3 regions of the Burkholderia vietnamiensis LMG 10929 genome follow, and region 2 is predicted to be linked to each of the others. Evidence: riboswitches for the same ligand, from Rfam matches in the RefSeq annotation. Region 2 holds a riboswitch; each other region holds the start of a gene.
The links. A riboswitch is a leader RNA that binds a small molecule or an ion and turns the genes downstream of it on or off. The one in region 2 is predicted to bind cobalamin.
Positions count from the first base shown of each region.

Region 1: another riboswitch for cobalamin. It lies ahead of AK36_RS04460 (TonB-dependent receptor domain-containing protein); the one in region 2 lies ahead of cobA (uroporphyrinogen-III C-methyltransferase).
Region 3: another riboswitch for cobalamin. It lies ahead of AK36_RS17160 (FecCD family ABC transporter permease); the one in region 2 lies ahead of cobA (uroporphyrinogen-III C-methyltransferase).

Region 1 covers NZ_CP009630.1:970,065-974,607, forward strand. The annotation lists gene AK36_RS04455 (LysE family translocator) at 1-623, shown strand, start outside; gene AK36_RS04460 (TonB-dependent receptor domain-containing protein) at 712-2,640, opposite strand; cobalamin riboswitch at 2,851-3,043, opposite strand; gene AK36_RS04465 (threo-3-hydroxy-L-aspartate ammonia-lyase) at 3,271-4,248, opposite strand; gene AK36_RS04470 (helix-turn-helix transcriptional regulator) at 4,294-4,543, opposite strand, start outside.
Region 2 covers NZ_CP009631.1:2,432,681-2,437,223, forward strand. The annotation lists gene cobW (cobalamin biosynthesis protein CobW) at 1-884, opposite strand, end outside; gene AK36_RS21060 (HoxN/HupN/NixA family nickel/cobalt transporter) at 910-1,968, opposite strand; cobalamin riboswitch at 2,157-2,418, opposite strand; cobalamin riboswitch at 2,555-2,788, shown strand; gene cobA (uroporphyrinogen-III C-methyltransferase) at 2,954-3,703, shown strand; gene AK36_RS21075 (cobalamin biosynthesis protein) at 3,700-4,077, shown strand; gene cobO (cob(I)yrinic acid a,c-diamide adenosyltransferase) at 4,112-4,543, shown strand, end outside.
Region 3 covers NZ_CP009631.1:1,565,011-1,569,553, reverse strand. The annotation lists gene AK36_RS17165 (ABC transporter ATP-binding protein) at 1-744, opposite strand, end outside; gene AK36_RS17160 (FecCD family ABC transporter permease) at 741-1,748, opposite strand; cobalamin riboswitch at 2,220-2,474, opposite strand; gene AK36_RS17155 (hypothetical protein) at 2,640-2,990, shown strand; gene AK36_RS17150 (cell division protein ZapA) at 2,987-3,301, shown strand; RNA gene ssrS (6S RNA) at 3,394-3,575, shown strand; gene AK36_RS17145 (EVE domain-containing protein) at 3,646-4,107, shown strand; gene AK36_RS17140 (SIMPL domain-containing protein) at 4,288-4,543, shown strand, end outside.

The sequences.
Region 1 (4,543 bases), on a different replicon from region 2:
CCGTCGTGATCGGGTTGTCGATCGCGCTGCCGGTCGGCCCGATCGGCATGCTGTGCATCCAGCGCAGCCTGAGCCGGGGCTTTCAAGCGGGGTTCGCGACGGGCCTGGGCGCCGCATGCGCCGACGCGCTCTACGGACTGCTCGGCGCGCTCGGTGTGGCCGGCGTCGTCACCGTGTTTCCGATGCTGACCGTCGTGCTGAAGATCGGCGGCGGCGCGTTTCTCATGTGGCTGGCCTGGACCATCGCGCGGCAGGGAGCGCCTGCGCCGGCCGCGCGCGCCGAACTGCCGCGCACGACCGTGCTGCGCTATTTCGTCACGACCTTCGGCCTGACGCTGTCCAACCCGATGACGATCCTGTCGTTCGTCGGAATCTTCGCGGCGCTCGGCCCGCTGGCCGGCGCGCACGACAGCGGAATGCGCGCGACGGTCGCGATGATGGTGGGCGGCGTGTTCGTCGGTTCGGCGGCGTGGTGGCTGTGCCTGAGCGGCACGAGCGCCGCGCTGCGCACCAGGATGCCGCCGGCGCTCATGTACGCACTCGCGCGCGTGTCCGCGCTCGTGATCGCGGGATTCGGCGCGATCCAGCTGATCGCCGGCGTGCGGGGCGTCGCCGGGGCGTGACGCGCATCGCCGCGCGACCGAGCCACCGCCTGCGCACGAGGACGCGATGCAGCACCGCCCGCGCGGGCCAGCACCGTACCCGGCGCGATCAGAACGTATAGCTGATCTTGCCGAACGCAGTGCGGCCCAACGTGTTGTAGCCGTAGGCGGTCATGTACTGGCGGTCGAACAGGTTCGACAACGTGGCCGACACCGTCAGATGCGCGTTGACCTTGTACGACGCGCGCAGGTTCACGCTCAGGTACGACGGCAGATAGGTCGTGTTGGCCGGGTCGTCGAACGTCGTGCCGCCGTAGCTAAGCGTGGCGCCGGTACTCAACGCATGCAGGCGCAATTCGTCCCACGTGTGGTCGACGCTCGCGCTGAAGGTCTGGCGCGGCCGGCGGCTCAGCCAGCTTTCGTTGGTCACGTCCTGCGGATTCAGGATGCCCACCGCGATGCTGACCGGCGTCGACCGGCCGATCGTCCCCTTGTACGACAGGTCGATGCCGCGGATATGCGCGCGGCCGATGTTCATCGGCGAGAACGTCGCCGGGTTGTACGCGATCAGGTTGTTGACGCGCGTGTCGTAAATCGCAGCGCTGAACGTGCCGTATGCCGTATTCGCATCGAGCGCCGCCTCGACCGAATCGCTGCGTTCGGGGTTCAGGTTCGGATTGCCGTAACCGGGGTAGTACAGGTCGTTGAACGACGGCAGGCGGAACGCATTGCCGTACGAGACGCGCGCCGCATACACCGGCGTGATCGCCCACGACAGCGCGACGTTACCCGTGTTCACCGCCTTGCCCATGATGATCTCGTGCCGGCCCGCGACGAACATCGTCACGCTGCCGAGCGTCGCCGACTGATGCAGCGAAAACGCCGAGTCGTTGCGCGTCGGTATGCCGTCCGGCAGGTCGGCAGGCAGGAACGCCTGCTCGCGCGTGAAGTCGTAGGCCAGCTTCGTCTCGCCCGACAGCGGCAGCCCGAACAGCCGGAAGCCGTGCTCCTGATGCGTGAGCGACGTCGACACGCTGATGCGCTGCGAATCGATCTGGTCGGTCGGGATGGTCGGATCGTTCGCATACAGGAACTGCCGGTCGCTCGCATAACCGAACGACTGCGCGAACTGCGTGTCGCGCGTGATGTCGAGATGGAACGCGACGCCGGTCGTCAGCTGATGGTCGAGTTGGCGATTCGCGAAGCCTGCGTTGTCGTAGGACAGGTCGGAGCGGTGATACAGCGCGAACGTCGAGACCGACCAGTTGCCGCGTGCATAGCCGAGACGCGCATCGAGATCCTGCGCGTGATACGGATTGCGTCCGGCCTCGTGGTACGGCAGCACGGGCTGCGTGGCGTCGATGCCGGCGGTGTTGTAGTCGTGCAGGCCGAGCGAGTAGGTGAGCCCGCCGAGCGCGGCGAGCGGGCCGGTGGACGGCACGGTGCCGGACGTGCGCAGCTGCGTATCGAAGGTCTTGTTCGAGCCGCCGCCGAACGACACGCTCGTCTGGTTCGGCTGACCCGCGGCGCGGCGCGTAAACAATTGCACGACGCCGCCCATCGCGTTCGCGCCGAACGACGCGGCGGCCGGCCCGGAGATCACCTCGACGCGCTCGAACGCTTCGGTCGGCAGGTCCGCCCATGGCGCGATGCCGGTGGTCGGCGAGCCGATCGGGATGCCGTCGATGAACACCGCCACCTGGCTCGCTGACGAGCCGCGGATGCTGACCGACGCGGACGAGCCGGGGCCGCCGTTGGACGACACCGTCACACCGGGCAGCGTCGCGAGCGCCTGCGTGATGCTCGGCTCGCCGGGCGACAGCCGCTCGAGGTCGGCGCGCGTGAGCACCTGCGTCGTCGCATAGCGCTGGTCGAACGACTCGGGCAGGCGCCGCGTGTCGGTCACGGCGATGGTCGGCAGCTCCGTGCCGGCCGCGGGCGGCGACGCTTCGGCAGGCGCCGTGTCGCCGGCCGCATGCGCGAGCGGGCAGAGCAGCGCCGATGCGGCGGACGTGGCGAGAAGGTGGCGAAGATTCATGATGCGGCGAGCGTGGTCGTGTTGCAGATGCGGCGTGCGCGCGAGCCAGCGCCGCGCACGCAGGCGGTGCAGCGGCGCGATGCTTCCGGCGCGGAAGCGAGGGCGGTAAGAATGAACATGCGAAGCGTTCAGAGGTCGGGGCCGTCCATGCAACGGGGCGACCGCCAACGGCGGTGCCGGCGCATCGGGACACCCCGCCCGGTGCGGCTGCTGGACCTCGGGTCGATGGCAGGTCTCCTGGCTTGCGGGTCGTCATCCGCGCCGGCCTTCCCGGTTTCCCAGTGGCGCGTGGTGGCGCGGATTCACCGCTTACAGTTGCGGGGGCAGCCGCAGATTGGAGGCTCGGCCTCTGCTGCGTTCCCTTTTGATCCCGTCTCCGGGAACCATCGGTGCGCAAGCGTAAGGGCGAGCACGCCGGCACGTCAATCGTCGAATCGCGCAGGGGTGCGAAAAAACGTCACCGCGCGTCGAATGCTCGCGGATGGCGTGTCGCGGGCGCGACGGAGCGCATTTCAGATCTGATGAAAGCGGCTGGCCGTGGCGGGGCGATATGAGGCTGGAACGCGCGCGTCCTCGTCGTTCGAACGAGGCGGTGGGGTGTTGCGCCGGGAGCGCGCGCCCCCGGCGATTTCATGCGGCGGGACTGGAAACCAGTGCGGCGAAGTTCGCGAGGTCGACGTTGCCGCCGCTGATCACGATGCCGACGCGCTTGCCCGCGAGTTCGTCCTTCATCTTGCGTGCGGCCGCGAGCGACAGGCAGCCGGTCGGCTCGACGATGAGCTTCATCCGGGTTGCGAAGAACCGCATGCTGTCGACCAGTTCGGCGTCGGTCGCTGTCAGGATGTCGTCGACGTCGCGCCGCAGGATCTGGAACGTCAGGTTGCCCAGATGCTGCGTCTGCGCGCCGTCGGCGATCGTGCGCGGCGTGTCGATGTGCACGATCGCGCCGCTGCGGAACGATTGCTGGCCGTCGTTGCCGGCTTCGGGCTCGACGCCGTACAGCTTCGCTTGGGGCGACAGCGCGCGCGTCGCGAGCGCGGTGCCGGACAGCAGGCCGCCGCCGCCGAGCGGCGCGAACACTGCGTCCAGCGGCCCGACTTCGTCGAACAGCTCCTTCGCCGCCGTGCCCTGGCCGGCGATCACGTCCGCATGGTCGTACGGCGGGATCAGCGTGAGCCCGTGCTTCTCCGCCAGCTCGCGGCCGATCTGCTCGCGGTCTTCCGTATAGCGGTCGTAGGTCACGACGTTGCCGCCGTAGCCGCGCGTGGCGGCCATCTTCGCGGCCGGCGCGTCCTGCGGCATCACGATCGTCGCCGGGATGCCGAGCATGCGCGCCGACAGCGCGATCGCCTGCGCGTGGTTACCCGACGAGAAGGTGACCACGCCGTTGCGGCGCTGCGTGGCGTCGAAGCGCGACAGCGCGTTGAATGCGCCGCGGAACTTGAACGCACCCATGCGCTGCAGGTTCTCGCACTTGAAGAACACCTGCGCGCCGAGCGCGTCGTCGAGCGTGCTCGACGTCATCACGGGCGTGCGGTGCGCGTGGCCCTGCAGGCGCGCGGCGGCGGCCGCGACGTCGTCGTAGGTGGGAAGGGTCGGGTTGGTCATCGGTGGCTCTCGTCGATAGGGCGATCATCGGGGCGGGCGTGCCCGTCATTTTGCATCGTTGTATACGGTGGCGCGCGATACGCCGAGGTGCTGCGCGACGATTTCCATCGCGCGGCGCACCTCGAGAAAGCCGTCTGCCTTCAGCATCTGCATCAGCTCGCGCCGCTGGTCGGTCTTCAGTTCGCGCGGCGTGGACGCGAGACGCGTCGCGAACGCATCGATGCGCTGCCGGATCGCGTCGGCGCCGGCCGGATCGAGCGTGTCGGCGACCGGCGCGCCTTCGACGCTGCAGAAC
Region 2 (4,543 bases):
GCGCGGTAGATCGTGTGGGCTTCGACCACGCGCTGGAGCGCGGCGATCGTCGCTTCGCGCGTGCCGGCGTCGCCCGCCACCACCACCGAATCGAAATCGTCGTGATGGTGATCGTGCTCGCCGTCGTCGGCCGAGCCGTGATGGTCGTGGCGCAGATGGATGGTGTCCTCCGACGCCGCTTCGAGCCCGATCAGCAGCGACAGATCGAGCTCGCCGCGCGTCGCGCGCACGATCTTCACCTGCGGCGGGATCTCGTCGCGGATCGCGGCCTCGATGTCGGCGAACAGCGCGTCGGCGACGAGGTCGGCCTTGTTCACGATCACCAGATCGGCCGACGACAGCTGGTCGGCGAACAGCTCGTGCAGCGGCGATTCGTGGTCGAGGTTCGGATCGGCGCGGCGCTGCGCGTCGACGGCCTGCGGATTCTCGGCGAACTGGCCGGCGGCGGCTGCCGGCCCGTCGACGACGGTCACCACCGCGTCGACCGTGAAGCTGTTGCGGATGGTCGGCCAGTTGAACGCCTGCACGAGCGGCTTCGGCAGCGCGAGCCCGGACGTCTCGATCAGCACGTGGTCGATGTCGGCGCGGCGCTCGACGAGCGCCTCCATCACCGGATAGAACTCCTCCTGCACGGTGCAGCACAGGCAGCCGTTCGCGAGCTCGTACAGCTGGCCGGCCGCTTCGCCGGGCGTGCCGGCTGGGTCGTCGCAGCCGATGCCGCAGCCCTTGAGGATTTCGCCGTCGATGCCGAGCTCGCCGAACTCGTTGACGATCACCGCGATGCGGCGGCCCGCGGCGTGCTGCAGGATGTGGCGCATCAGCGTGGTCTTGCCGCTGCCGAGAAAGCCCGTGACGATCGTGACGGGCAGCTTGCGTAGGGTCATGGTGAGTCCTGTATCGGAAAGAGAGTCAGGCGGACAGCGTCACGTCGATTTCGTCGTAGCGTTTGAGGCGGTAGATCGCGGCCGACACGACCCAGCACGCGACGAACAGGCCGATCACGACGTAGCCGAGCATCCCGAAGTGCGAGGCGACGAGCGTCGCGAAGTCCCACACCGGGCCTTGCAGCGCGAGCTTGTCGGCGAGCAGCGCGAGCACCTCGATGCCGCCGATCAGCGCGGCGACCAGCACCGACACGAACGTGATCGTCATGTTGTAGTAGATCTTGCGGATCGGCCGCACGTAGGCCCAGCGGTACGCGCCCATCATCAGGATGCCGTCGGTGGTGTCGACGAGCGTCATGCCGGCGGTGAACAGCACCGGCAGCGCCATCACCGACCAGAACGACAGGCCGCCCTGCACCTGCGTGGCCGAAATGCCGAACAGCGCGATCTCGGTCGCCGTATCGAAGCCGAAGCCGAACAGGAAGCCGACCGGATACAGATGCCAGCTGCGCGACACGAGCCGGAACAACGGCCGGAACAGCCGGGCCAGCACGCCGCGCTGGTTCATCAGCAGGTCGAGATCGGCATCGACGATCGCGTCGCCGCGGCGCGCCGCGCGAAAGGTCCGGTACACCGAAATCAGGATCAGCAGGTTCGCGGCCGCGAGCACCAGCAGGAAGAAGGCCGACACGCTGGTGCTGATCACGCCGCCCCAGGTCTTCATGCTCTCGAAGCGCGCGAGCGACGCGGCCGTGAGCGCGACGGCCACCGACATCACGATCACCACCGTCGAATGGCCGAGCGAGAAGAACAGGCCCGCGCCGAGCGGGCTGCGGCCTTCCTGCATCAGCTTGCGCGTGACGTTGTCGATCGCGGCGATATGGTCGGCGTCGACTGCGTGGCGCAGCCCGAACACGTACGCGAGCAGCGCGGTGCCGAGCAGCACGGGCTGGTCGCGAAACGCGACGAACGCCCAGATCCACGCGCCGACGTTGAACGCGACGAGAAGCGAATAGATCGCGGCGATTTTGCCGCGCAACCCGGACGGGCTGTCGTTGAACAGGCGGAAGAACGAGTCGAGCATGATGCTCCCTTGCGAACGGTCGACATGATGAATGCCAACACGGCTGCCGCCTGCCCTGCCCGCGCGGCCCGCCGCTCGCCGCGCCCGGCCGCGCGCACGCGTGCGACGCTCCGATCGATGACGGAAGTGGAAAACGCTCGGGCGTCGGGCGTGCTGCGGCCGTGGACGATGCGCCGCCTCCCCGCGGCGCTGAACCCCACGTTCTGGCCGGTATCCGGGCTGACGAACACGCCGCTTCGCCTTCCCGGATGCGCGGCATCCAGTGGCGGTCGTCCGCATGCGCTGGGCATGCGGCGAAGCGGCGCTGCAACGCGCTGGGCGCGTGCGTTCGCTTACCGTTGCGGGGGCAGCACAGGTTGGCTCGTCTGCGGTGCAGGCAGGCTCCCTGTTTCCCGTTTAACTGCGCGCGCCGGAGCAGCGCGCGCGAGCACCAAAACGCGTGCGAGTGTAGGGGGCGGTGCCGGCAGCGTCAAGGCAAAACCGGCCATCGCGGGGCCGCCGCCGGGCGCCGCGACCGCACACGGCGGCCCGCCGCGCGCGGCCGCGGGGGCAGGCATGGCCGGTTCGCGCGGGCCGGGCGCTGTGCTATCGTATGCGCCGCGTTCGGTGCTCGCGTGCGCATTGCGCGCATGCAGTTAAACGGGAAACAGGAGGCGGAGCTTCGCCTGGCCTGTGCTGTCCCCGCAACGGTACGCCGCCCGCGCGCCGCGGTTGCTCCGCGCGCGCCCAGGCCGCCCTCGATGCCACTGCCCCAGCGGGCGGGAAGGCTGCGGCCCGGCAAGCGGCCAGCCCGGATACCGGCCGACGCAAGGGGCGAGCGCGCTGCTCGCCGAACGCCCGGTCCGCGAGGGACGGACCGGAGCGCCGTCTGCCCGCGCCCACGCGCTTCGCCCGATCCGCCCATGCACTGCCTGTCTGCCGGCCCCCGTGCCGCTCGCCGTTTCGTTTCCCCTGCCATGCCGCGGTGCGTGCCGTGGCGCGCCCGATGAGCCGCGCGTGGCTCGTCGGCGCGGGCCCCGGTGACGCCGATCTGCTGACGCTGAAGGCCGTGCGTGCGATCGCCGCGGCCGACGTGCTGCTCGTCGACGATCTCGTGAACCCGGACGTCCTGCGCCATGCGCGCGCGGATGCCCGCATCGAGCACGTCGGCAAGCGCGGCGGCCATGCGTCGACGCCGCAGCACGAGATCGTCGCGGCGATGCTCGCGCATCTGCGCGCGGGCCGCAGCGTCGCGCGCCTCAAGGGCGGCGATCCGTTCGTGTTTGGCCGCGGCGGCGAGGAGCTGCTCGCGCTCGGCGCGGCCGGCTTCCCGGTCGAGGTCGTGAACGGCATCACGGCCGGCATCGCGGCGCCGGCCGCGCTCGGGATTCCGGTCACGCATCGCGGCGACGCGCAGGGCGTGATCTTCGTCACCGGTCACGGCGCGGGCGCCGACGAACCCGACTGGCGCGCGCTGGCCGCGACGCGGATGACGCTCGTCATCTACATGGGGATTCGCCGGCTCGCCGCGATCGTCGCCGCGCTTGGCGCGGGCGGGCTGCCCGGCGACACGCCGTGCGCGGCCATCGAGAACGCGACGCGCGACGCGCAGCGGCACGTGCTCGCGACGCTCGAGACGGTCGTCGAACGCGTGAACGCGGCCGGCATCGGCTCGCCGGCGATCGTCGTGATCGGGCGCGTGGCCGCGCTCGCCGCCGATCCGGCGGTGCGCGCCGCACTCGGCAGCGGCGCATGATGCGCGTCGCGCTCGGCGTCGGCTTTCGCGCGCACGTGACGGCCGCGCAGCTCGACGCGGCGATCCGCGCGGCGCTCGCGCGCCATCCGGGCGCGGAGCCGGCCGTCGTCGCGACGCTCGCCGACAAGGCGCGCGCGCGGCCGCTGCGCACGCTGTGCGCGCGACGCGGCTGGCCGCTCGTCGGGTTCGACGCGGCCGCGCTCAAGAGTTGCACGGCGCCGCCGTTGAGCGCCCCGTCGCCCGCCGCGCTCGCGCGCTTCGGCGTGGCGGGCGTCGCCGAGCCGTGCGCGCGCCTCGCCGCGCCCGACGGCCGGCTGCTCGGCCCCAAATTGATCCGGGACGGCGTGACGGTCGCGCTCGCCGGCCCGCTCTGAACCGTTTGTTTCGCTTTCCACAGGACGACTCCCGATGAAGACCGATGCCGAATCCCATCAGCGGATGACCGAGCGCCGCCGCGCCGGCCACGAGAAGAAGCAGGCCGCGGCCACCCGCGAAAAGGGTCTGCTGATCGTCAACACCGGCAACGGCAAGGGCAAGAGCACGGCCGCGTTCGGCATGGCCGTGCGCGTGCTCGGCCATGGCATGCGGCTCGGCGTCGTGCAGTTCATCAAGGGCGCGCTGCATACGTCCGAGCGCGATTTCCTCGGCGCGGTCGCGCAGTGCGACTTCGTGACGATGGGCGACGGCTATACGTGGAACACGCAGAACCGCGACGCCGACATCGCGACCGCGCGCAAGGGCTGGGACGCGGCGCGCCGGATGATCGAAAGCGGCGAGTACCGGATGGTGATCCTCGACGAGCTGAACACCGTGCTCAAGTACGAGTACCTGCCGCTCGAC
Region 3 (4,543 bases), 870 kb from region 2:
CAGCACGAGCGGATAGCCGAACGCATCGCTCGCGCGCGCAGGCGTCAGCACGTCGTGCACGCGGCCCGCCCACGCATGGCCGCGGCCGTCGAGCAACAGCGCGTGAGTCGCGAAGCGGCGCGCGAGATTCAGGTCGTGACACGAGAACAGCACCGTGCGCGGGCCTGCGTCGACCCACGCGGTGAGCGCGGTCAGCGCGTCGATCTGGTGATGCAGGTCGAGATGCGCGAGCGGTTCGTCGAGCAGCAGCAGCGGCGCGTCCTGACACAGCGTCGCAGCCAGCGCGACGCGCTGGCGCTCGCCGCCCGACAGCGACAGCACGTCGCGCGAGGCGAGCGCGGCGAGCCCGAACGTCGCGAGCGCGTCGCGCGCCGCGGCGCGGTCGCCGTCGCGCTCCCAGCCCCAGCCGCCCAGATAGGGGAAACGGTTCAGCAAAACCGTATCGAACACCGTCGCGCTGAACGCGTCGTGCAGTTGCTGTGGCATCAGCGCGCGGCGGCGTGCGAGCTGCTCGGGCTGCCATGCCGCGAGCGGCCGGCCGTCGTACTCGACGTGCCCGCCGGCCGGCTGCTGCAAACCCGCGAGCGTCGCGAGCAGCGTCGTCTTGCCGGCGCCGTTCGGCCCGGCGACGCACCAGATCTCGCCCGGCCGGAACGCCTGCGTGAAGCCGTCGAGCAGCGTCCGCTCGCCGGCCTCGAGCGTGAGCGCGAGCGCCGTGCAATCCGCGTCGGCAGCGTGCGTCATCGCGGCGGCCTCCTCAGCAGCATCCACAGGAACACCGGGACGCCGATCAATGCGGTCATCACGCCGACCGGCAATTGCGCGGGCGCGATCGCGGTGCGCGCGAGCAGGTCGGCCGCCATCACGCCGCCGCCGCCCGCGAGCATCGCGGCCGGCAGCAGCATGCGCTGGTCGTTGCCGAACGCGAGCCGCAGCGCATGCGGTACGACGAGGCCGACGAAGCCGATCGTGCCGGCCGTCGTCACCGCGGCCGCGGCGGCCAGTGACGCGACCAGGTAAATGCGCACGCGCACGCGCGCGACCGGCACGCCGAGCGCCAGCGCGGTCGCGTCGCCGCGCAACATCACGTTCAGCTGCGGCGCGGCCGGCAGTGCCGCAGCGGCGGCGAGCAGCAACGCGCCCCATGCGAACCACGGCGCGCTCACGCCGCTCAGGTCGCCGGTCAGCCAGAAGATGATGCCGCGCAGCCGCGCGTCGGGCGCGAGCGACAGCAGCAGCGTGACGAGCGCGCCCCACCCGGCCGCAATCACGACGCCGGTAAGGAGCAGCCGCGGCGATGCATCGCGCGAGTCGCCGCGCCGCAATTCGCGGCGCGCCAGGCCGAGCACGAGCGTGACCGACACGAGCGCGCCCGCGAACGCGCACGCATCGACGAGCCACCACGCGGCGCCGGCGATCATCGCGACGAGCGCGAAGCCGGCCGCGCCGCCGGACACGCCGAGCACGTACGGTTCCGCGAGCGGGTTGCGCAGCAGCACCTGCAGCAGCGCGCCGGCCAGCGCGAGCAGCGCGCCGCACGCGAAACCCGCGAGCGCGCGCGGCAAGCGCAACGTGCGCACGATGTCGGCGAACAGCGCGTCGTCGCCGTGCGACACGAGCGATGCGAGCGCCTGCCACGGCGACATCGGCACACTGCCGATCGACAGCGACGCGACGAACAGCAGCGCCACCACGCCGGCGAGCGTGGTCCAGATCGCGACGGCACGCGCGGCATTCATGCGCCGCATCCGACGAAGGTCGAGCAGCGGCGCACGCGCGTGGCGCTGCGGTGAGACGAACGCATGACGGAGATTGCGTTGCGCCGAGGCGAACGCCGAACGGACGTCGCGCTGCGACGTGTCGAACCGATGTGCAGGTTGCCGGCCCCCGTACGGCGAGTTGCTGCGCCGCACTTCGGCGACGCCGGCCCGTGACGGTCGAGATCCATCGAACGGCCGGTCCGCGCGCACGGCGTCGCGCGCACGCTCGCGCCTCGCGCGCTTGCCGGTCGTGCGGCATCGCGCTCGCGTGCGAGACCGCCGCACTCGCCGAACTCGCCGAGCCCGGCGCAGCCGCACTGGCCGCACGCAACGTGACGGCGGCACACGGCACGCGGCGGCATGCGCAGCGTCGTGCGAATGATTGGGGTCGGCATCGAAGACAGTTCCCGTGAAGCGCTGCGCACCCTGCTTCCCCGCAGCGCGCGCGTCATGAAGCCCGACGGGCTCCTCGTCTCGGCCGGTATCCGGGCTGACGGCGTGCCGGCTCGCCTTCCCGCGCGCATCGCGCGCAGTGGCCCGCGCCCGCATGCGCAAGCTGCATGCGAAACGCGCCCGAGCCGGCCTGCGTCGTACGACGCGGCCGCTTACCGTTGCGGGGGCAGCGCAGGTTGGCGAGCTCCTGGCGAAGCGCACGCCCTGCTTCCCGTTTAACCGCGCGACGCACGCGCGAGCACCGAGGCCGCGCCAGTTTAGGAGCGGGCCGCGCGAGCGTCAAGAAAGCGTCGGCACGCACGCGGCGCATGCGTCGGATGCGCATATTCGCGGCAAGAAGCCGGGGTGTTACGACTGGAAACGTTACAGATGTCGGAAAGCGGGGTATTCCGCGCTAAAATGCTGGGTCTTTAGAGGACGCAGCAGATGCTCAACGAACTCGAAACCTTATCTCAAAATATTGGCCGTCTGATTTCGCTGAACAAGCGCTATCACTCGGAACGGCTCGCGCTCGAGGAGCAGGTCACGCAATTGCGCGCGGACGCGGACACGGTCCGTGCGGAACTCGCGCAGCTGCGCGAAGAACGCAATGCGCTTGCGGCCGAGCGCGACACGCTGTCGGCAAAGATCGACGACGCCCAGGTCAAACTGAACGCGATCCTCGAGAAGCTGCCGCGCACGAAGAGCGTGGAGCAAGCCGACAACCAGCTCGACCTGCTGGACGGGCAGGCGCGCCCCGATAGCGACGACGCGGCCAGCCACGGAGAACATGCATGAGCACCAAGCAGATCGAAGTCTCGATTCTCGGTCAGCCGTATCGGCTCGCTTGTTCGGCCGAGACCGAAGCGGCGCTGCTCGAGGCCGTCGCGCGCGTCGATGCCGAAATGTCGAAGATCCGCGCGAACAGCTCGGTGCGCGGCACCGATCGCATCGCGGTGATGGCCGCGCTGTCGCTCGCGTCCGAATTGCTGCGGCTGCAAACGAGCGTGCGGCACGGTGAAGCATTTCCGGCCGAGGAAATCCGTCGTACAATGCACCAGATGAACGAACAGCTCGGCGCTGTGCTCGCACAGCACGAGACGCAGTAACAAGCGCAGTAACGTTTGATTGTTGTGTCGATTCCCCTTGATCTCGGCGATCAACGGTGTTCAAATTGGCGCAACGAAACACAGTTTAGTCAGCTTCCCTGCCTGGTTCGCCAAGGTCATATATTCCTTGAACCAATGCCATGTGCACGGTTGCGGAAATTTGTAGCACGGGCGCGCGCGTCACTCTGTCTGATGTACCCGATGTGCTGCTAACTGCGACCAATTCTGAACCCCAGGTTCAGGATGCCGGCCTAGCGGCCAAGGCGGGGGCCTATTCAACGGCATCGGGCTTGTCCCGATGCCGTTTCCTTTTGCAACAGCCCTTTCTGCGTCGATCACGATCCATGCAATACTGGCTGATGAAGTCCGAACCGGACGAAGCAAGCATCGACGATCTCGCACACGCACCGCAGCGCTCGCTGCCATGGACCGGCGTGCGCAACTATCAGGCGCGCAACTTCATGCGCGACACGATGAAGATCGGCGACGGCGTGCTGTTCTATCACTCGAGTTGCCCCGAACCGGGCATCGCGGGCCTCGCCGAAGTTGCATCGGCGCCCTACCCCGACCCGACCCAGTTCGATCCGAAGAGCCCGTATTACGACCCGAAGTCGACGCACGAAACGCCGCGCTGGCTGCTCGTCGACGTGCGCTTCGTGAAGAAGTCGGCGCTCGTGCCGCTCGCCGCGCTGCGCGAACACGACGAGCTCGCCGACATGCGCGTGCTCGCGCGCGGCAACCGGCTGTCGATCACGCCGGTCACGCGCGCCGAATGGCGCTTCATCACCGAAAGGCTGATGAAGTAGTCGCGCATCGAAGGTCAAATCCGGTCAGAACGCGCGGCCGTCGAGGAACTCGCGGCGCGCTTGCGCAGCCTAAGCAACGGCCGTCGCCCGAACGGGCCGACGGCCGTTTTTTCGTCGCGCGGTACGCCCGCGTCGCGCACGCGCGATCCGCATGCGCGCTCTCGCACAAGGAGTCCAACAATGACCAAGAAATCCGCTCTCGCGCTGTCGCTCGCGCTCGCCGCCGCCGTGCCCGTCGCGCTGACGCTCGCGTCGCCGGCCGCGCACGCACAAACCGCCAACCCGCATTTTCCGGAGCCGGCCGGCGTGCTGTCGCTGTCGTCGCAGGCGAGCGCCGACGTGCCGCAAGACATCATCCACATCACGCTGTTCTACGAACAGCAGGCCAAGGACGCCGGTAGCCTGACGGCTACGCTGAACCAGCGCGCCGACGCCG